3 regions of the Liquorilactobacillus nagelii DSM 13675 genome follow, and region 1 is predicted to be linked to each of the others. Evidence: predicted binding sites of a transcription regulator. Region 1 holds the regulator's gene; each other region holds the start of a gene.
The links. The regulator Rex, encoded in region 1, represses fermentation and respiration genes when NADH is low (regulators of the CRP and FNR family bind a similar motif). The targets are predictions, from matches to a motif close to TTGTGAANTANTTCACAA.

Region 1 (7,482 bases):
TCATAGGCTTTTTGCTGCAGCTGTAAGCGCAATTGCTTTTTTTTGATATAAGCCGAATAGTTTCCGCTATAATGGATAGCAGCCGTTGGAGTTAATTCATAGACATCTTGCGCAATTTTATCAAGAAAATAGCGATCATGAGAAACTAGCAATAAAGCGCCAGTATATCCTTGAAGATAATTTTCCAACCAATTGAGTGTCTCAATATCCAGATGGTTGGTTGGTTCATCGAGAATTAGCAAGTCTCTTTTTTCCAATAAAAGCTTTGCTAAAGCCAATCGAGTTTTTTGCCCGCCAGAAAGGCTATTAATTTTTTGCTGATAATCTTTTTCATCAAATTTAAATCCATGTAAGACTGAACGAATTTCTGCTTGATAGCCATAGCCGTTATTTTCCTTAAAATCGTGTTGCATTTGATCGTATTGTGCCAACAAACGTTGATATTCTTTTGAATTAACTTTCTGTGAATCACTAGCGATTTTGTTTTCAAGTTGGTGAATCTTTTCTTCCATTTTTCGTAAGGGCTCAAAAACAGTTAACATTTCTTCATAAATTGTGTTAGCTGAGACTAAACCGGTATCTTGAGCAAGATAACCAATTGTCAAATTTTTTGCGCGCGTTATTTGGCCTTGATCCGCTGGTTGTTGGTCCATTATTATTTTTAATAAAGTTGATTTGCCAACACCATTTCGGCCAACCAAGGCAATTCGTGAATTTTCTTGGATGTCTAAATCAATATTTTTAAAAAGGACATCTGCTCCAAACAGTCGAGCAACGTGTTGGACTTGTAGTAAAATCAATTAAATCACTTCCTCAGAGTAATTTGTGAAGCTGGTTTCTAAAAGCTTGTGAATTATTAAAAAAAGCTAGTCTTCTGATTGCATACGAAACAAAATTAGTGTAGCATAGTTAAGGAAAAAATAAACAATACTTTGTTTTGTAAATTGTGAAAAATGGTGGTTGAGCTTTTTTATTTAACAAGACAGTTGTTAAATTTATCAAAAAAATCATTAATCTCTTGAAAGGAGAAAAATTATGGCAAGTAATAAAATTCCACATGCAACGGCTAAACGATTGCCGATTTATTATCGTTACCTGCATTTTTTGTCAGATGCGGGTAAACAGCGTGTATCTTCAACCGAATTAGCTGATGCAGTTAAGGTTGATTCTGCAACAATTCGGCGCGACTTTTCGTATTTTGGTGCTCTTGGAAAGCGGGGCTATGGGTACGATGTTGAAAGTCTGTTGGCCTTTTTTCGGAAAACTTTAAAGCAAGATAAGTTAACCAATGTAGCTCTAATTGGCGTTGGCAATTTGGGTCATGCATTGTTAAATTATAATTTTCACCAGAGCAACAATGTGCGTATCAGTGCAGCTTTCGACATCAATGAAGATATCACTGGTACAATTCAAAGCGGCGTTCCAGTTTATCATATGGATGATATGAAAGAACAGCTTACGGTTCAGCAAATTGAAATTGTTATTTTGACAGTACCAGCACCAGTTGCTCAAGAAGCTACTAATGAGTTGGTAGAAGTTGGTGTTAAGGGAATTTTGAATTTTACGCCATTAAGAATTACAGTTCCAAGTACTGTTCGTGTTCAAAATGTTGATCTAACCAATGAATTGCAGACCTTAATTTATTTCTTAGATAAATTTGGCTCACATAAGGAAAATGATGCCTAATTAGTCAAAGCAGCCGCAAGTGAGCGGACTGCTTTTTTATTTGAAACTAAGCATGACAATTATTAAGTTCATCACCATGTGAGCAATCATCGAAGTTTGTACTCGACCACTTTTGGCATAAATCCAGCATAACATTCCACCAATAGCTGCATAAGTAAGAAAATGACCATCAGCATGGACAATACTAAAAAGCAGGCATGAGATAATACCAGCTATAAAAGGACTGGTGAGGGTCACTAAATTACCAAAAAGCACTTTACGAAATACTAATTCTTCCATAATTGGAGCAGCAATGAGCACATATAATAAATAAATCGGGTAATGTTTGATAATAGCTAGCATAGCAGCTGTGTTTTGTGAAGCATCAGTTTGGTGCAGAATTAAGTTTTCTAACCAAAAACAAAGTTGTTGAGTGGCTAAAAGAAGAACGGCTCCACCAAAACCTAAGATTAAGTTTTGCTGCTGCGAAACTGATTTTTTTTCTAACCAATTTTGATAAGTTGCAAATTGCCGATTGATAAAATACATTGCAATGCTTCCCGTTACACCGATAATAGTTAATAAATAGTAAAGGCTGGAACTAGTTCTAAAGTAATGATCGATAATTGTTGAGCAGATTGAAACGATTAGGTAGCTAATTAATAGCCACATGGAATTTTTTTTCAACGCCATTAAACGGCCCTCCTTAGCTGAATTACTTTGGTCATTATACCATAATTTAGCAGTTGCAATGTTCGAGTGATAAATCACTTGCAATTAAAGCACAAATTGATTATAGTAATAACTGTGGTTAGCACTTAGAGATACTGAGTGCTAAAACATAACTAATATTGGAGGGATACAGAGTGCTTAAACCTTTAGGAGATCGCGTTATTTTAGAAGTTCAAAAAGATGAGGAAAAGACAGTCGGTGGAATTGTCCTAGCAAGTAATGCTCAGGAAAAACCACAAACTGGCAAAATTGTTGCAGTAGGCGATGGTCGTGTACTGGATAACGGAGAAAAGGTAGCTTTGTCGGTTAAGCCAAATGATTTGGTTATCTTTGACAAATATGCAGGCACTGAAGTTAAATATGAAAGTAAGCAATATTTGGTTGTGCACGAAAAGGATATTGTTGCTATCGTTGAATAGTTTAATTTTAATATGATTCAAAAAATTGTTTTTATTTAAATTTTGATGATGAGGTGAATTTTTAATGGCAAAAGAAGTTAAATTTTCTGAAGATGCACGGACAAAATTACTTGCTGGGGTTGATAAACTAGCTAATACCGTTAAATCAACTTTAGGACCAAAAGGAAGAAATGTTGTTTTAGAGCAATCATATGGTTCTCCAACAATTACTAACGATGGTGTCACAATTGCTAAAGCAGTTGAATTAGCAGATCATTTTGAAAATATGGGCGCAAAATTAGTTTCTGAAGTAGCATCAAAGACTAATGACGTTGCAGGTGATGGAACTACAACCGCTACAGTTTTGGCACAGGCAATTGTGACAGAAGGAATGAAAAATGTTACAGCTGGTGCTAATCCAGTTGGCATTCGTCGGGGAATTGAATTGGCTACTAAAAAAGCGGTTGATGCATTACGCGAAATGTCACATAAAGTTGAATCAAAAAGTGATATTGCACAAATTGCATCAATTTCTTCTGCGAATGAGGAAGTTGGCAAGTTAATTGCTGATGCAATGGAAAAAGTTGGTAATGATGGAGTTATTACAATTGAAGAATCAAAAGGTATTGATACTTCATTAGATGTTGTTGAAGGAATGCAGTTTGATCGTGGCTATTTATCACAGTACATGGTAACTGATAATGATAAAATGGAAGCTGATCTTGACAATCCTTATGTTTTGATTACTGACAAAAAGATTTCTAACATCCAAGAAGTTCTGAATTTATTACAATCAATTGTTGAACAAGGTCGTCCACTGTTAATTATTGCGGACGATGTTGATGGTGAAGCTTTGCCAACACTTGTTTTAAACAAAATTCGTGGGACTTTCAATGTTGTAGCTGTTAAAGCTCCTGGATTTGGCGATCGTCGTAAAGAAATGTTGCAAGATATTGCTACATTGACAGGTGCTACTGTGATTACAGATGATTTAGGTCTTCAATTAAAAGATACTAAAATTGACCAACTTGGTTCAGCTGGTAAAATTACAATTACTAAAGAAAAGACCACAATTGTTGAAGGTGCTGGAGATAAAGCTCAGATTGCAGAACGTGTTCAGACAATTAAAAAACAGATTGCTGAAACTACATCTGACTTTGATCGCGAAAAATTACAAGAACGCTTAGCTAAATTAGCTGGTGGTGTTGCAGTTGTTAAAGTTGGTGCTGCAACTGAAACAGAACTGAAAGAACGTAAATATCGCATTGAAGATGCTTTGAACGCTACTCGTGCTGCTGTTCAAGAAGGCTTTGTAGCCGGTGGTGGTACAGCTTTGATCAATGTTATTAAAGATGTTGCTAGTTTGAAAGAAAGTGGTGACGTTCAAACTGGAATTAATATCGTTAAACGTGCATTAGAAGAACCAGTTCGTCAGATTGCCGAAAATGCTGGGCTTGAAGGTTCAGTTATTGTTGAAAAATTGAAGTCTGAAAAACCAGGTGTTGGTTATAATGCTGCTGAAGATAAGTGGGAAGATATGGTAGATGCTGGAATCGTTGACCCGACTAAGGTAACTCGTTCAGCTTTGCAAAATGCTGCTAGTGTTTCTGCCTTATTGTTAACTACCGAAGCTGTTGTTGCTGAAAAGCCAGAACCAAAAGCTGCTCCAGCTGCTCCGGCTCCAGGACCAAACATGGGCGGTATGATGTAAACCAACTGGTTTAGAAAACAATTATTTTTAAGGAAAGTTAGGATATAAGTTTTCTGATTTTAATTAGGTAATTGGATACCAAAACTTCTTAATACTCCGTTTCGACAATCCTTATCAAAAACCATAATTTGTTTGTTGCTGATGAATTAAGAAGTAAAGTAATTATATGTTATAGCCTTGTTGTAAATATTTAGTCTGTCAGGCAACATATGGACTCTAGGGGCTTAGTAATTATGCAGTCACTGTATCTAAGCAAATTGTTTTAGGTGCAATTTTCACAATTTCCGAATCTTTGGGAATGAATGTCTGTTAATTAGACATTAATATATGATAGAGCTGTAGTAAAACTTTTAAGTTTTACTACAGCTCTTATCTTTTTTGACTTGCTTAATCGGTTTTTTTATGTCATGATATTGAAATCATTGTCAGATTTAAAAAGAGTTATAATGTTGAGTAAAGTAAAATACGAAACAGCGAAAGCTGCAGGCTTTCTAAAAATATGATAGATTGATAAAGACGTAAAAACAACTATTTACAAGTTATTGGTTTGTAAATTTGTAGTCTTGATTAATTGCGTCAAAGGAGAAATAGAAATGTGGCGTTATTTAAAACGGTTACTAATTGGAAGACCTCTTAAAACAACTGATGCGGGTGGCCAATCGCTGACAAAATTTAAAGCATTGGCTTTATTATCTTCGGATGCGCTGTCTTCAGTAGCATATGGGACTGAACAGATTACAACGGTTTTATTTGTTCTATCTGCAGCAGCAACTTGGTATGCTTTGCCAGCTGTGGGCATTGTGTTGATTTTATTGTTTGCAATTACAATGTCGTACCGGCAAATTATTAATGCTTATCCTTCTGGTGGGGGCGCCTATGTTGTTGCAACTAAGAACTGGGGTACTTCAATTGGTTTAATTGCCGGAGGATCTTTACTAGTTGATTACATGCTGACTGTAGCTGTTTCAGTGACATCTGGAACAGAGGCAATTACTTCGGCAATTCCATTGTTGCGTCCATACAGTATCGGAATTGCCATTTTTATCGTTTTGTTTATTATGACTTTGAATTTACGGGGCATGAAAGATTCTGCTTCGTTTCTAACCTTGCCAGTTTACACTTTTGTTATCGTTTTACTGGGAATGTTAGGCTGGGGACTATTCAACATTGCTACGGGTAAATTAACTTATCATGCAGCAGCACCGGTTGGTAGTGCTGTCCCGGGGATGACGTTGATTTTATTTTTAAGGGCTTTTTCTGCAGGTTCATCTTCCTTAACAGGTGTTGAGGCCATTAGTAATGCGGTACCAAATTTTAGAAAACCACGTCGAAAGAATGCAGCAAATACCTTGGCGATTATGGCAGCTTTATTAGGAATGTTTTTAATTGGAGTTACTTTTCTGAGTTATTATTTGGGTGTAATGCCGAATCCGGATGAAACGGTTTTGTCTCAAATTGGTTCAGCAGTTTTTGGTAAGGGGATTTTCTACTACTTATTGCAATTTTCAACGGCGTTAATTTTAGCGGTTGCAGCGAATACCGGTTTTTCTGCTTTTCCAATTTTAGCGTATAATCTTGCCAAGGATAAATTTATGCCGCATATGTATATGGATAAAGGAGACCGTTTAGCTTACTCTAATGGGGTTATTTCGTTAGCTGTCGGTGCAATTGTATTGATCCTTATTTTCCATGGGCAAACAAGTTTATTGATACCATTGTATGCAGTTGGGGTTTTTGTTCCATTTACTTTGTCACAATCTGGGATGATTATTCATTGGTTACGTGAACGCGGGCACAATTGGGTGCTCAATTCATTAGTTAATCTTTTGGGAGCAGCTATTTCGTTAGCTTTAGTTGTCTTCTTATTTTGGTTGCATTTTTCCAATGTTTGGCCGTACTTAATTATTATGTTGGTTTTATTAGCTGGATTTTACAAAATTCATGCTCATTATACAATGGTAGCGTCCCAGTTACGATTAAATAATGAACAGGCACAATTACATGATTACTCCGGTGCTACAGTTATTGTTTTAGTTAGTTCAGTAACTCATGTTACAACTGGTGCAATCAATTATGCACGTTCAATTGGTGATTATGTAATAGCTATGCATGTTTCATTTGATACTAATCCCAAAAAAGAACACGAAACAGCTAAGGAATTCAAGGATTCATTTCCTGACGTACGTTTTGTTGACTTACATTCTTCATATCGTTCAGTTGCCGGTCCAGTATTGCGCTTTTGTGATGTAATTGCTAAAGATTCAGCCAAAAAAAATTATTCGACAACTGTCTTAGTTCCACAATTTGTTCCACGCAAACCTTGGCAGAATATTTTGCATAATCAGACTAGTCTGCGATTACGTGCGGTTTTAAATTCACGTGAAAATATTATTGTTTCAACTTACAGTTATCACTTGAAAAAGTAATTCAGCTTTTTTGTTTGCGGTATCTGAAGGCTGGATGCTAAAACTATGTTATAATGAAGCGTAATGAGCTTAGGAGCGGGTTTTTAGTAAAAGCCGGCAGAGTTCTTCTTTGAATGATTATTAAAGAAAGAGGACGGCGTATGTCTATTATTATTGCGTCTTTACTTGCGGCTGGGGTGTTAGCGTTTATCTTAACCCCGCTCGTGCGCAGTTTAGCATTTAAGCTAGGTGCAGTGGACAAGCCTAATGCTCGGCGGGTCAACAAAGTAACAATGCCGACAATGGGGGGATTAGCGATTTTTATCGCTTTCAATCTCGTAAATTTTTTTATTCTGCGCCAGCAATATCCACCACAACAACTGTGGACATTATTTGCGGCTGAATTGACAATCATTGCTACGGGGATTATTGATGATATCTATGAATTAACTCCAAAACAAAAATTATTTGGAATTACTGTTGCGGCACTAATCGTTTATTTCTTCAGTGGAATTAGGATGACTACCTTAACGTTACCTTTTCTGGGGACAATCGATTTAGGATGGTTTAG
Region 2 (7,482 bases), 800 kb from region 1:
TCGGTAATGGTGACCTGCCTTCTGATATTCCAACCATTGATCTAAATGGTCAATATGTAATGCCAGGCTTTATCAATGTTCATACTCACATCAGTCTTGATCCGCAAGCCTTTGATGGTGGTTTCGGCAAGTCTCAAGTTGAAACTACTGTACTGGCATATCAACATTTGCGCGAACTATTAAAATCTGGCGTTACTTTTATCCGTGAGTGCGGCTGCTTATTTGATTTGGATATCGAATTAAGTAAAATGCAACAAAAGGGGTTGTTAACAGACGTTCCAACAATTATGCCTTCTGGTCGCCTTTTTGTAATGACAGGTGGTCACGGAGATGCTCCGGGTGCAGCCTACCAAGTAGACTCTCCTGATGAAATGCGCAAAGCTGTTCGCCAAGGTTTAAAAAATGGTGCCCAAAACATCAAAATGGTTGCAACTGGCGGAGTGATGACTCCCAGCGATTTCATGGATGATCCTCAGCTTTCAACTGAAGAAATGACTGCTGGAATTATTGAAGCTCACCATAAACACAAACGAGTTTCGGTTCATGCAGAAGGCAACCCGGGAATTCAAAATGCCTTGGATGCCCATGCTGATTCAATTGAACATGGTTTTTATGTCACTGCCAAAGAAGCACAGCAAATGGTTGAACAAGATACTTATCTAACTCCAACTCTAATCGCCGAATGGGTAATTCCTAAATATGGAAAAAACAAAATTCCATCCTGGGAGTTGAACAAAGCCGCTGATGCTTTGGATGACACCTACAAAAATCTGACTCGTGCTTATCAATTAGGAGTCAAATTCACCTGTGGCACCGATGCCGGAACTGTTTTTAATGGTTTTGATCAAACACCGGCCGAATTTGAATTATTAACTAAGTTGGGGATGACTCCCGCACAAGCTTATCAATGCTCAAGCATTAATTCGGCAGAACTATGTCAGATTCAAGCTGATTATGGTACTTTAGAAACGGGTAAATTTGCTGACTTCATCGTTCTAAAAAACAATCCCTTAGAAGATGTTAAAGCTGTTCAACAAACCGATAAACAAGTCTATTTACATGGTCTTCGTCAATTTTAGTTGCCTAAAGTAAGTGTAGTTAAAATATGGTTTGGACAAATCTTAATAAAATCTATATATACTTCTTAACAGCTTCAAATTAGTATTCAGCTTATCTTAGGCGCTTTAAAAACCCTTGACGTGATACTAATATTCTGATTTTCGTTCAAAAATAAGCTAAATTAGTTTCATAAATAAAATATATTTTCTATTCGTACGGATAATCTGAACACATTTGGTGCCAGTACAGAGGCGAATATTCTAATCTTTTAAAACATTGGTCTCTTTTTTTGTCTTAATATGTTAAATAAAAGTGCAGCCTTAGTGGTTTGATTATAATCCACTAAGGCTGCACTTTTATAAGTCAATATTAAATTTATAAATTGATTAAAACATGTTTCTTGTCGTTTTTAGCCAAACATACCGCTACCGCATAAATTGACCATGACCAAACAATATGCCCAAAGAATTCTGAGAAATGTTCATCAAATGGTTGATTCCATGGAGCTGGAATTGTTCCTAAAGCTGGCAAAAGGATCAAATGAAATGCGATCCAAATGACAATTCCGTAAGCAGCTCCTTGCCATAATGTAGTTGCTTTCCAATATTGGGCCAAGAATAAAAACAATGCTGCAAATACAATTGAAAAACCGAAATGGATCAACAGTGCAACATAAAAGACTTTCTGATCAGTCGAATAATAAACAAATGCATGAACCGTTTTAGCTGAAAAGCCGATTTGTTCCAGCAAGTGTTGTGGTGGATTAGTTAGATTTCGAGCAATCGTCCGTGGTGGTAAAATGTTCTCCCAACCAATTTTAACCATTCCAGAAATCATTCCAGCAATAAAGCCATACCAAATACTCTTCCATACAATTGCCCCCAAAGACGCTTTGGGTTTTGTTAAATTAAACATGCTATCAACTTCCTCTCTCAATTAATAGCATATTAGTTTGTGATTTTTTTGTCAATGTTTTGCAACCGAAAACATTAGTTTTTCCTAAAGAAAATTTATTGTTTTAAAGCCTATCATCATGTACTCTCACAAAACAAAAAATTATTTTTAGATTAATTGTCATTTTACATCGTCAACATAATATTATTTATTCAGTTTACCCGCTGCAATTTGATTTAACAGATCACGTGATGGAATAAAGAAAACTTGGCCCGATAAAATCGTCGAAAAGCTCAATAAGAAATCTGATGTATCTAGCATTTGCTGCAACATCTGCTTAATAATTTGCCAATGCCGCGCATAACCAATAAAGTAAGTCCCGGTTTTGCCAGCTGCTGGATCAGAAAATGGCACATTCATTCGGACAATCTTTTTTTCTTCACCATTGATCTCCAGCTTCGAACTAATATTATGCGCATTGTGATACTTATCTTTTTCCGCTAACTCTAAATCAGTGAACTTTTCGCGGCCAACACCTTTTTCCTGTTGTTCAACTTTTAAATGATTCCAAAAATCCATATCATGCAACCATTTTTGGGCAAAGGCATAGGAACCATTTATAAACTTTGGATCTTCATCACCAACCAAAGCATACTCAGCAGCTTCCTCAACTGCGGGGACCTCGGTTCCATCGATAAAACCGATAATTGCTCGACCTTCAAAATAACGAAATCCTTTCGTTTCATCAACAACCGTTGTAATATTTTGAAGAAAACGCCGAAAGTCAGTTTGAGCCTCATAGACAACAGCTTCACTATCTGCCCGAATATGCAAGAAAAGATCGCCTTCAGTTGCTGGCATTTGGTATTTAGTACCCTTCAGAGTTGCAAAAGATTCAAGCTCTTTGGGCTTAGCTGCTGTTGGAAATAAGTAGTCCCAAGCACTACTGCTAAATCCTAAAGTTACCTTCAAATCAGAATCGCCACCAGGTTTTGCTGAACGAATTCTTAATGAACGAATAATTGCTTGATAGCGATCAGCAAATTCTTGAATTGCTTGTTGAGCCTTCGTTTGATCGTCTCGTTTTAATTTCAAAACTGTAAATTGGACATTTTCACCAACATCTTTCCAGACAGCTTGTGCTTTTTGAGGATCAACAGTCATCATATCTTCTCCTTTATTTTTTAAATTTTATCATCTAATAAGTTTCTCAATTAAATATTAACACTTGCTACTAAAAAAAGCCCCAGTATTCACTAATACTTGCTATTTTTTGTACTAAAAAAAAGTTTGATCCTTTTTGATCAAACTTTTTTCTCTAATTACTCAATTAAAAATTAATCTTTTTGATTTTTTCGTTCTGCTTGCCAAATTCGAAAAGATTGCCGCATAGCTTTGATAACTCCTGCTTCTGAGTAAACTAAAACGTTGGTCTGATAAACTTTAACCACCATGAAAGTGAAGGCGATTAAGAAAATTACCGCAATTGCTAAACTAATCCCAGCAGCTAACAAAGTTGTATGTTGTAATGCCAATCTGACTGGCATTAATTCGACATTAATAAAGGGAATATAACTGAAAACTTTAATCAACATTGAATCACCAGCTTGGGCCATCAGTGATAGAAAATAGCCAGCCAAGGCTAACAGGGAAATTGGCATAACTGCTGTATTAACTTGTTCTTGATTTGCTACCAATGAACCCAACAAGGCGGCTAAAACTGCAAAAGTCATTGTTCCAATAATAAAGAATAAAATTGCTATTAGTGAAGTTGTTGACCAAAGAACTGATAAATCAACCGATGGTAAAATTTCTTTGACAAACGATTGGTGCTTTAGCCAAGTCCAACTTAGACCTCCTGCAACAGCATAAATCGCTAATTGCGTTACCAGCAACAATAAAATTGCCGTTAATTTAGCGAAAAATTGGGTAGCTGCACTAACCGAACTCAATAAAATTTCCATAATACGTGAGCCTTTTTCAGTCGCAATTTCTTGTGCCAGCATCTGACCATACACAGTAATAATCAACATAATAAAGACTGTCAATCCCGTTGCAAAGGCGTAATTAGCCGTCGAGGTTGAATTACTTTTAGTAACCTGTTTTCCATTTTCAATAGAAACCGTCTTTTTTTGCATTTTAGCTGGGGTGATTAATGCCTGCAGCTGTGCTGGTGTCAATTTTAACTGACTCGCAGTTTGACTGGTTTTCAAACTGGAGAGCGCTGTTCGCATCTTACTCAAATCTGCACTTGTTTCTGCATTGGCTAATTCGATGTATTTTGCTGAAATGGTTGGTTGAGTCTTAATGGTCAAGATACCGGTAATACTCTCGTTGGTTAACTTTTTTTTCGCCTGAGTTGCAGATAAATGTTGATAATGAATGTCAGCATCATTTGTTTTTTTCAAAGCTTGTGCAATCACAGGATTATCCGTCACCACCGCTACTTGCGCCGGTTGACTATTCTGGCCGAAGTACCAACCAATCCCAATGACAATTGCCAACAAAATTAATGGCGATAAAACTAATGATAACCAAGAACCACTTTTTAAATTTTTACGATAAACTTGACTTGTAACGATCCAATACTTATTCATCAGCTGCACCTGCTTTCAAACGAAAAATTTCATCCAGTGATGGTGGTACCTGACGAAATTCAGGAATATACCCTTCTTTAGTTGCTGCTGCAAAGATTTTTTGTCCCGCAGCTGGATCACTAAGAGTTAATTCCAACTCCGCTCCTCGTTGTTTGACAGATTTAACTTCTGGATAAGCCTTTAATTGTTCTTGGGTTAAATTAGACTCTAAGAAAAGCTTGGTCCGACCAAAACTTTGACGAATATCACTAACAGCTCCACTGAGAACAACTTGTCCATTGCGCAACATCACTAATTGATCAGAGATTGCTTCCACATTCCCCATGTCATGACTTGAATAAATGATGGCTGAACCGGCATCACGCAACATCAAAATTCCATCCTCTAATAAACTCGCATTTACTGGATCAAGTCCAGAGAATGGTTCATCTAAGATAACCAGCTTCGGCATATGAATTAAGGTAGCAATCAACTGAACTTTTTGCTGGTTACCCTTACTAAGATCCTTAATTTTATCAGTCAGCTTACCCTTAACTTGAAAACGTTCCATCCATTGTGGAATCTGCTGACGAATCTCGGCTGGCTTCATCCCATGTAATCTAGCAAAATAGGTAATTTGATTACCGACACTCATTTTAGGATATAGCCCACGTTCTTCTGGTAAATAACCAATTTGATCATAATCTGCCTGTTTTAGCGGCTGATTACCCCAAGTAATCTGTCCACTATCTGGCGTTAGAAAATTCAAAATCATCCGAAATGTTGTCGTCTTTCCGGCACCATTTTGACCGATTAGCCCCAAAATTTCCCCCGGTTTGACTTGGAAGCTTTCATGATCAACAGCTGTTACTTGACCAAAAGTTTTTGTCAAATCATTTATTTGTAGCATTTCTTCACTCCTTTTATGTTTGTTACTAGTATAACAAAGTTAGCTAGATAAAAGTCGCTAGTCAAGCAAATTATTTAATTACTAACATAAAAAATAATACTAAAACAATTAGTGCTCCTAAAAATGAAATGTTAACAAATAGCTTGCTGTCTTTTTCTTTTCAAGGTTATGTAGAACAAGATTTCTCCATCAATGAATAACTGCCAGACAATCTCATGATCAAGCTTATTTTTTGTACTGCTCAAAGCAATCCATGATAAATAAAAAGTCGCCCTATGCACCTTTGGCTAGGTTACAGGGTGACTTAAATATCATTTTTTTACCAATGTTTCGTCTTTAAAGCGGCTTGCCTGGAAAAGCTAGTTATGATGCTTACTAGGATCAAAAAAGATTCATATTATAGAGTATACCATCAATCCAGCTATCCCGATTTAACTCTTTTAATAAAATCCGTCCCTCATTTGATAGATTATTTGTTAAGGACAACTTTTCAAGAGATTTGGTTAGCTTGACTATCTCTCTTGTTTGCACAACTTTTGGAGTAGCAAGTTTCTCTATAGTCTCGGCAATGATTTCTTGCTCAGTCTTATTTAAGCTGGGATGTTTTTCCAGAAAATTTAGTAGGTATTTTTGTTTATCTGCTTTGAGCATTTATCATTACCTCTTAATTGCAGTTTCACTTAGCTCACTACATTAATTGGCTTTCCAGCCTGAAAACTAGCTAAGTTATTAACTGCAATCTTCATCAAACGTGATCGAGCTGCGGTCGGTGCCCAAGCAATATGTGGTGTTAAATAAATGTTTTTGGCTTTCAACAAAGGATTTTCAGCCTTGATTGGCTCTTCAGAAACCACATCTGCCCCTAAAGCATAAATTTTGTCATTATTCAGACCTTGAGCAACTGCTGCTTCATCTAATAGACCACCACGAGCAGTGTTGATTAAAATCACTCCAGCTTTCATTTGTTCAATTGCCGCTTGATTAATCATTTTTTCAGTTTCTTTCGTTTGCGGAACATGAAGACTAATGACATCTGACTTCGCGTACAATTCGGACAGTGAAACTTGCTGCAACCAAGCTTCATTGAACTTGCGCGGACGATGATTATAAAAAACGACCTTCATTCCAAATGCATGAGCTAACTGGGCAACCGCTTGACTGATATGTCCAAAACCGATTAAGCCCATTGTCTTCCCAGGTAAAGCGATCAGCGGCTGCTTCCAAAAAGTAAAATCTTTGGCATGAGTCCATTCACCGTTTTCAACTGCAGTTGCATGCAAGCCAACCTGATTGGTAATTTCTAATAATAAAGCTATTGTATGTTGGGCCACTTCAGCTGTACTGTAACTGGGAATATTAGTTACAATAACATCATTTTCCTTGGCAGCTGCTACATCAACCACATTATAGCCGGTTGCTAAAACTCCAATATATTTTAAATTAGGTGCTTGTTCAATTATCGTCCGATTCAAAGGAGTTTTATTAGTTAAAACAGCATCGGCATCAGCAATTCGTTCCAATATTTTTTGCTGATTATCCCCAGTCCGATCATAAGTGGTAAATTCGCCGAGTTCTTCAAATCCTTGCCAGCTCAAATCACCTGGATTTAATCCGTAGCCATCTAAATCAACGATTTTCATAACAGTACCTCACTTTTTATTAACTAGACCAGCCCATTCAACAAGTCAATTTCATTGAAACACTCGGTCTGTAATTAAATTATAGGCATCCAACATTATAGACGCCAGTAATATCTTTTTTAAGTTATTTTACCGTGGAAAACAACCCAGATATAACCTGTGGAAAACTGCACAGACTAAAAACAAATACCAAATTCAGCAACGGACTTAATTTGTTAAAAACATAATCGCCTGCCATAAACAAAACGACCAGCACAATAACAAAAGTTATTAATTTGACATATGGCAGAGTGGGCCGACGATTCTTTTCACGCAAGGTTGGATGTTTTCTTTCAAAAGATGATGTCAAGAAAGTCAAAAAAGCAATCTCAATTCCCAACAAGATCAATTTAATTATCAAACT
Region 3 (7,482 bases), 900 kb from region 1:
TCACTTGAGAATGTTTTGGCCATCCCGGGAATTGTTCCTGTAATTACACTTGCAGCTTGTTCAACAATGTTTAATGATAGCAAAGCAATAATAATTAACGCATTTTTGAATGAATGATTAGAAGTTGTCATAATTTCATTCTCCTTTTATTTTTTAAGATGATCATCTATAATCCCATTTTACTTGAATAAAGCGCTTTTAATTGTATAATATTATTTAAATTAGTTCTATATTATCTATTTCGAAAGGGCTTACTGGGATGGGCAAACTAGCTATATTACTAAAGGAATTTCACTTAGCTTCGAATATCTCCGTTTTTATTTATGATCAACACAAAAAATTAGTTAATCAATTCAAGCAAACCGTTTCACCGAATTTCCCAGAAAAGTTTCTCGCTAAGATTGATTTTTCCTTACCCGAGGGCGTTGTAAAAATATTTAATACCAGCCATAATGAATGTTTTAGTGTTATCACTATTACTAAGAATTCCCCTAAAACCATTATTCTTTGGTGTAATATTCAAACCATCGCTGCCTTAGGTTATTTTCGTGATAGTTTTCCAAGTATCAGTCTTGAAAGACTGGTTTCGTACACAAAAATTTTGTATTTTAGTCTTTTTCAAAAATTACCAGTAATTAAACAACCTGATTTTATTAGTGATTTATCTTTTACAGCCGAAGAAAAAGCAGAAAAACTAAACGATGATGACATTAACCTTTATCATAATAGTTATTATAAAGAAAAATTAATGCTCCAAGCTTTAGAAAAGGGCATTCTAGTGGAGTTTCGTCCCCGATTAGCTGATTTTATTAACAGTGGAAACTTTGGCAAAATGGCTATTGGCAATGAATTAAGAAACAGTAAAAATTTACTAATTGCAGCAACAACGCTTTTTACGCGGGCAGCAATCAAGGGTGGAATGCACCCAGAATCTGCATATCAACTAAGTGATCGCTGTGTTCAACGGATTGAACGATTACGAAAAATTGACAGTATCGTTGACTTAACTCAAGAAATTGGTGAAATATTTGTGAAACGGGTTCGTGCTACGCAAAACTTTTCTAATTCAAGTTTGATTTTTTTAATTCAAGATTACATTTTTAAGCATCTAACTGAACCAGTTAATTTAACCTTAATGGCAAACCAGCTTGGTTATTCCAAAAATTATCTTTGTCGATCATTTAAACAAGCAACTAAACAAACAATCGTTGAATATGCCAACGAACAAAAAATTCGTGAAATTCAGAGCCAATTAGTTTTTTCAAATAAAACAGTTACCGAAATAGCTAACATGTTAGGTTTTTACGATCAAAGTTATCTAACTAAACTTTTTAAAAAATACTTAAACACAACCCCTACCCAATTTCGAAAAAAATATCATCTCTAAAAACGGGCAGTCGCATTTTTTGCGAAAAAACGAATCGCCTCTCAAAAGTTAGATTCTTGGTCTAACTTTTGAAAGGCGATTCAGAACTATCCTTTTCAACATATTAAAATCAATTAACTTATTCTGGTTGATAATCTTCGTCGATTACCAAAACCGGTTTAATCGTTTTACCACTGACTGAGTCTTGGTTAGCTTGATTAATATCAGCAAACTTGTAGAACTTTTCAGTTTTATCAAAATCAAACATACCTAATTTATAAAATTCAATCAATCGAGGCACATCAATCTGTGGAATAGCATCGCCCATATTAACTCCGACAACTTTCCGGTCAGAGGTGCAAAGGTCATTCCAAGAACTCATAGTAATATTTTGAGCAGTAACAGCAATTAAAGCTGCCGTTCCACCCTGAGCTAAGGCATTGATCGCTTGCAGCATTACTGGTTCAATTCCGGTTGTATCAACTGTGAAATCAACTCCATAACCATTCGTTAATTTTTGAATAGCTGCGACCGGATCTTCTTCCTTACTATTAATTGTTTGCGTTGCCCCAAGTTCTTTGGCTAAAGCCAATCTTTCAGGAACAACATCAATAGCAATAACTTTTGTACAGCCTGAAATCTTACCAGCCATCATTGCTGCCAAACCAACTGCTCCGGTACCAAAGACAGCAATTGTTTGACCTGGTTTTGGCTGTAAAGTATTAAAAACGGTTCCACTACCAGTAACATAGCCACAACCTAAAGGCCCTAATTTCCGTAAGTCCAGTGACTTATCAACTTTTACTGCATTGCGTTGATTAACAACTGTATGGGTTGTAAACGATGATTGATTAAACATATCGCTAATATGCTTGCCGTCCTCGGTAAAATGGTCAGTTCCATTTGCCCGAACACCACTCAAATTATATTTTGCATAGCTGCGGCACTGGGTCGGAACACCCTTTAAACAATTGTCACAAGTTCCGTCAGCATAGAATGATAAAACAACATGATCACCAACTGTGAAATCTGTAACTTGTGGTCCGATTTTTTCTACAATTCCTGAACCTTCATGGCCTAGAATTACTGGGTAGCCAAGTGACGCATCACCTTTACGGATTGCTTCATCGGAATGACAAATACCACTGGCAACCATCTTAATTTGCAAATCTGTTGGTCCCATATCTGCTAATTCAATATCATTTTCAATAACAAATGGATCACCCATTTTTTCAACTACCGCTGCACTAATTTTCATATCAATTTCCTCCTAGTAATTGTGAATTAATTAACTATCCGTTTATATTATCTGTAATTAAGCAACCGTTTTCAATATCATAATTACATTTAGAAAGTAACAAATGTACACCTTATTAAATAAGCAAGTTAAGAATAACTGTTAAAGTTATAACACTAGTTATCGTACTAACTAAAGTACAGGTTGAAACAAATTGTGGCTCAGCATTAAATTGAATGGCATATAAAGTAGTATTCGTGGCACTTGGCATAGCTGCCATGGTTATTATTACCATTTTCATAATTGGATCAATTGGCAATAATAAGCATAATAAATAAGCTAATAACGGAGACACTACCAATCTTAACAACCAAGCTAAATTCACCTGATACCAATTGACTTGGCTTAAATGAACTTCTGCCAGTTGCATTCCTAAAATCAGCATAATAACTGGAATTGTTGTATTTCCTACTAAGTTGATGCTTTTCATAAAATTACTCGGAATTTTAATATGATATTTAGCTAATAATATAGCTGGAAGAATAACATAATTCATTGGTTGCTTGAAAATCATTTTACCCGCTGTTTTTATTCCTCCTTGATTATCTGCAGCAATATATACACCAATAGTTCCCATCAAAATATTGTGAAAAACCATAATCGGCATTCCATACAAAAGTCCCTTGTTGCCGAAAGCAAACATTACAATTGGAATACCATAATTCCCACTGTTAGGAAAAACAATTGACAATAATAGCGCATCTAATTGATTGCGTCCAAATTTGCCGACTTTACTAATGATTATTCCCAGTAAGATCAACATTAACAAAAGTAAACTTGATGTCAAAATTACATAAAAAAAGTTACTATCAATCGCTTCCTTATAAAAAGTTTGAAACACCAGAAATGGCAACAGAAGATAAATTGCAACCGTCGAAAGTGGCTTTATATCTAATTTGAAAATTTTTTGGAAAATAAACCCGCAGAAAAAGATTAAAAGAACTGGTAGCATAACATGCTCAAAAATACTCACTTTTATCATCTCACTATTAAAAAAAATAAAGCCAACTTTGACAATTGACTTTATTTTTTATACTATTTATACATTTAGTTAAAGGAACTTTGGATTAGCAGTTACTTTAAAAGCTGCAGCTAGTTCACGTAATTGATCATCGGTAATCGATTGTTTCATCTTGCCGCCTTGTGCTCCAATTTGTGAATAAATAGTAGCTGCTTTTTCAACCGTCTCAATTAAACCAAAAGTTTCATCTAAATCTGCACCTACTCCAAAAATACCATGGTGTGGCCACATAACTACACGGAAATTCTGCATTTTAGCCGCAGTTGCGCGACCAATTTCATTAGTGCCGGGTGTCATATACGGAATAACACCAATTCCTTCAGGGAAAACAACCAATGATTCAGCCTGCATTTTCCAAAGTAAACGAGAAATATGCGCTTCATCCAAATCTTGGGTAAATGACAAAGCAATCGTATTAGTCGGATGACAATGCATGACTACTCGCTGTGTTGAATCGATCTTCAAACGTTCAATATGTGTCATTAAATGACTAGGAAATTCAGATGTTGGTAAACCGCCATCTTCAAACCCCCACAGTAAGTCTGCCTTTTGGCCGTCTGGAGTAATCTGAACCAAACCTAAGTCCAATTTTGGTTGATTAATTACATTGCGAAAATAACGACCTGTCCCAGTTACTAAAAAGTATTCACCAGCTAATGAGGCAGCATCAAAACCAAGTTCCAGTGTCTTTTTAACTTCCTTAACATCTTCAAAATCTTTTAAATCTGCAGCATCAATTCTTAATGAAACATTGCCACCGTTACGTTCATCCCATCCGTGCGCATAGGATTCATGCGTGATTTCACTAATCTTTTTTACAAATTTTGAATCGACAAATTCTGTCATTATATTTCCTCCCGAGTACCTATTTCATTAATTAATTGCGTTTGAACAAAACGTCTTTTTCATACTGGTGAATACTGTTTAACCAATCCGCTCCAACTGGTGTATTATTTTGCAAACAAAATTCATCCCAAACAGCACCAAATGGATAGGATTTCAATTCCTCAGTAACTGCCAAACGGGTTGTAAAGTCATAGTTCAACTCAGCTTTTTTCAGTTGATCAATTGGGGCTAACATTGCCTGTAATAAAGCCTTTTGTGTTGCCCGCGCACCAACTACCCATGCTGCTACTCGATCAATGGTTGCGTCAAAGAAGTCCAAACCAATATTAGTGCGATCTAATTGGTTATCACGAACTAAGGAACGAGTAATTCGTAACAAAGCATCATCCATAATTACAACATGATCACTATCCCAACGTACCGGACGTGATACATGCAACATCAAACCTTTACCAAATGGCATGAATGCAGAAAACTTATCTGATACATCTTCAGTTGGATGCCAATGACCAGCATCAATTGTCCAAAGCTTGCCACGACTGATTGCATAATTGTTATAGAATAAATGTGAACCAACCGTATATGATTCGATCCCTGTTCCAAACAATTTCCCTTCAACTGCTTCAATTGTGTTCTTTTCATCATATTTCTTAGCAAAGATTTCATCTAGGGAGGCAATTAAACGTTCCCGCGGGCTTTGCTTGTCAATTGGGTTATCTTTAAAACCATCAGGAATCCAGAAATTATTAACTGATTTTTGACCAAGCTCTTTACCAAAGTAATTAGAAATTTCACGTGATTTCTTGCCAACTTCAATCCAGTAATCACGGATTTCCTTTTCTGGGCTAGCTAAAGTGAAATTATGTTTTACTTTAGGATGTGAGAAGAAAGTTGGGTTCATATCGAGACCAACGCCTTCTTTTTTGGCCCAATCAACCCAATATTTAAAGTCTTCTGGTCCAACCTCATTAAAATCTTTTTTCTGATCAGTCACAGCATATAATGTATGCAATTGGACTTTGTGTTGACCCGGAATCAAGGTTAAGGCTTCATGCAAGTCGGCGGTTAATTCATCCGGTGTTCTAGCAATTCCAGGATAGTTGCCACTAACCCCAATTCCACCAGTTAATTCCTGCTCTGGATTCAAAAAGCCATGAATGTCATCGCCTTGCCAGCAATGCATTGAAAGTTTAACTTTCTTTAACTGCTCCATAACAGCATCAGTATCGACACCTAACTCCGCATATCTTTCTTTAGCTACTGCATAGGCTTTTTCAACATTTTCTGATTTAACCATTTTAAATTCCTCCTTTAATCTAAATGAAATACTTCGTGTAAGTCTAATGTTACTGGGCTTTGATCAGCATTCGTATCCATAATTGGTTCCATATAAGCCCACCATTTTTTACAGGCCGCTGAACCTGCGATGGCATTATATTTTTCAATATTATCAACTTCTAGATAGGCAAATAAGTTACCAGTCTTTTTATCAAGAAAAATCGAATAATTGTGTGCCCCGGCTTCTTTCAAAGCTTTCCTCATTTCGGGAAAAAGATTATTATGACGCCGCTCATATTCATCATACTGATCCGGATAAACATGCATTAATTGTCCCATTCGAACTGTCATTTTTTTCTCCTTTCAAAACTATCTTTTTAAAAATCTTTGATACGCTTGTAAAATTTCTGGATATTTATCATTCTCTGGCTTAAACTCTTTGATTTTAAATGAGTTAGCTATTATTCTTCTAGCAAGATAAACATTTAAAATGTCGCCTTTCGTAATCATTTGAACCATAATATTACCAATTGCTGTTGCCTCACTTGGACCAGCGTAAACATTAATACCGCTAATCGTAGCTGTCAGCTGATTCATCAAACCAACATTCGATCCACCACCAACAATATTCAAACTGTCAATGTGATATCCTAAAATATGGTCTAAAATTGATAACTCATTAGCATAATATAGCGAAAGATTTGAATAAACCGCCATTGCTAATTCGCCTGGAGTTTGAGGAACCTTTTGTTTTGTCTCCTGACAATATTTTTGAATTTCCGCAATCATATTTGCGGGATTTTGAAATCTTTCTGCATTGACATCAATCAACTGTTGAAATGGTGGTTCTTTTTCGGCTAATTTTGCCAGTTCCACAAAACTGTAACGATCTCCAAGTTCATGTTTAATGTTTTGAATAATCCAAAGACCCATGATGTTTTTCAAAAAGCGATAAGTTCCATATGCTCCCCATTCATTGGTATAGTTTTGTTCAAACGCCTCTTCACCATTTTCCGGTGTATTGAGTTCTGCTCCAATTAATGACCAAGTACCGGAACTTAAGTAGGCCCATTTTTGACCAATTCCTGGCGCTCCGATAACTGCAGAAGCCGTGTCATGAGTTGCCACGGTTATTACTTCAGTTTGGGGTAAATCATACTTTTCTGCCAAATCAGCCTTAATCTCACCCAAAATTGTTCCAGCCTCTACTAATTTAGGAAATTGGGTTTGCTTAACATTAACTTTTTCCAACAAGTGATCATCAAACAATCCCTCACGTAAACTAAGCATTTGTGTCGTAGATGCATTGGTTACTTCGGTGACTGCCTTACCAGTCAGCGCATAACCAATATAATCTGGAATCATCATAATTTTAGCTGTTTTTGCTAATAGTTCTTTATCTTCTTCAAAGAGCTGATATAAAGTGTTAAAATCCAAGAATTGAATACCAGTTTTCTGATAAATGTATTCCTTAGAAAGATCAGTAGTTAACCGTTCAATACTGCCTTGAGTTCTTGTATCACGATATGATATTGGATCCTGTAATTTTTCACCGTGATTATCGACTAAGACATAATCAACTGCCCAAGTATCAATCCCAAGAACAACATTTTGATAACCAGCTTTTTTAATTTTGCTCAAACCAAGCAAGATTTCTTTGATTAAAGCGTCAAT

Region 2: G6O73_RS11495 (YagU family protein) is a predicted target of Rex. The motif match lies at 2,012-2,029, and genes of this name have one in related genera.
Region 3: G6O73_RS11945 (NAD(P)-dependent alcohol dehydrogenase) is a predicted target of Rex. The motif match lies at 2,644-2,661, and genes of this name have one in related genera.

Annotation. Positions count from the first base shown of each region.
Region 1 covers NZ_CP049304.1:1,505,500-1,512,981, reverse strand. The annotation lists gene G6O73_RS07655 (ABC-F family ATP-binding cassette domain-containing protein) at 1-800, opposite strand, end outside; gene G6O73_RS07650 (redox-sensing transcriptional repressor Rex) at 1,036-1,686, shown strand; gene G6O73_RS07645 (CPBP family intramembrane glutamic endopeptidase) at 1,723-2,358, opposite strand; gene groES (co-chaperone GroES) at 2,532-2,816, shown strand; gene groL (chaperonin GroEL) at 2,881-4,506, shown strand; gene G6O73_RS07630 (APC family permease) at 5,100-6,932, shown strand; gene G6O73_RS07625 (glycosyltransferase family 4 protein) at 7,073-7,482, shown strand, end outside.
Region 2 covers NZ_CP049304.1:2,302,286-2,309,767, reverse strand. The annotation lists gene G6O73_RS11500 (metal-dependent hydrolase family protein) at 1-1,079, shown strand, start outside; gene G6O73_RS11495 (YagU family protein) at 1,435-1,974, opposite strand; gene G6O73_RS11490 (Dyp-type peroxidase) at 2,158-3,117, opposite strand; gene G6O73_RS11485 (ABC transporter permease) at 3,291-4,550, opposite strand; gene G6O73_RS11480 (ABC transporter ATP-binding protein) at 4,543-5,439, opposite strand; gene G6O73_RS11475 (hypothetical protein) at 5,821-6,090, opposite strand; gene G6O73_RS11470 (D-2-hydroxyacid dehydrogenase) at 6,120-7,079, opposite strand; gene G6O73_RS11465 (hypothetical protein) at 7,204-7,479, opposite strand.
Region 3 covers NZ_CP049304.1:2,403,338-2,410,819, reverse strand. The annotation lists gene G6O73_RS11955 (MFS transporter) at 1-131, opposite strand, end outside; gene G6O73_RS12855 (AraC family transcriptional regulator) at 260-1,387, shown strand; gene G6O73_RS11945 (NAD(P)-dependent alcohol dehydrogenase) at 1,506-2,624, opposite strand; gene G6O73_RS11940 (AEC family transporter) at 2,740-3,615, opposite strand; gene rhaD (rhamnulose-1-phosphate aldolase) at 3,715-4,530, opposite strand; gene G6O73_RS11930 (L-rhamnose isomerase) at 4,562-5,827, opposite strand; gene rhaM (L-rhamnose mutarotase) at 5,842-6,159, opposite strand; gene rhaB (rhamnulokinase) at 6,178-7,482, opposite strand, start outside.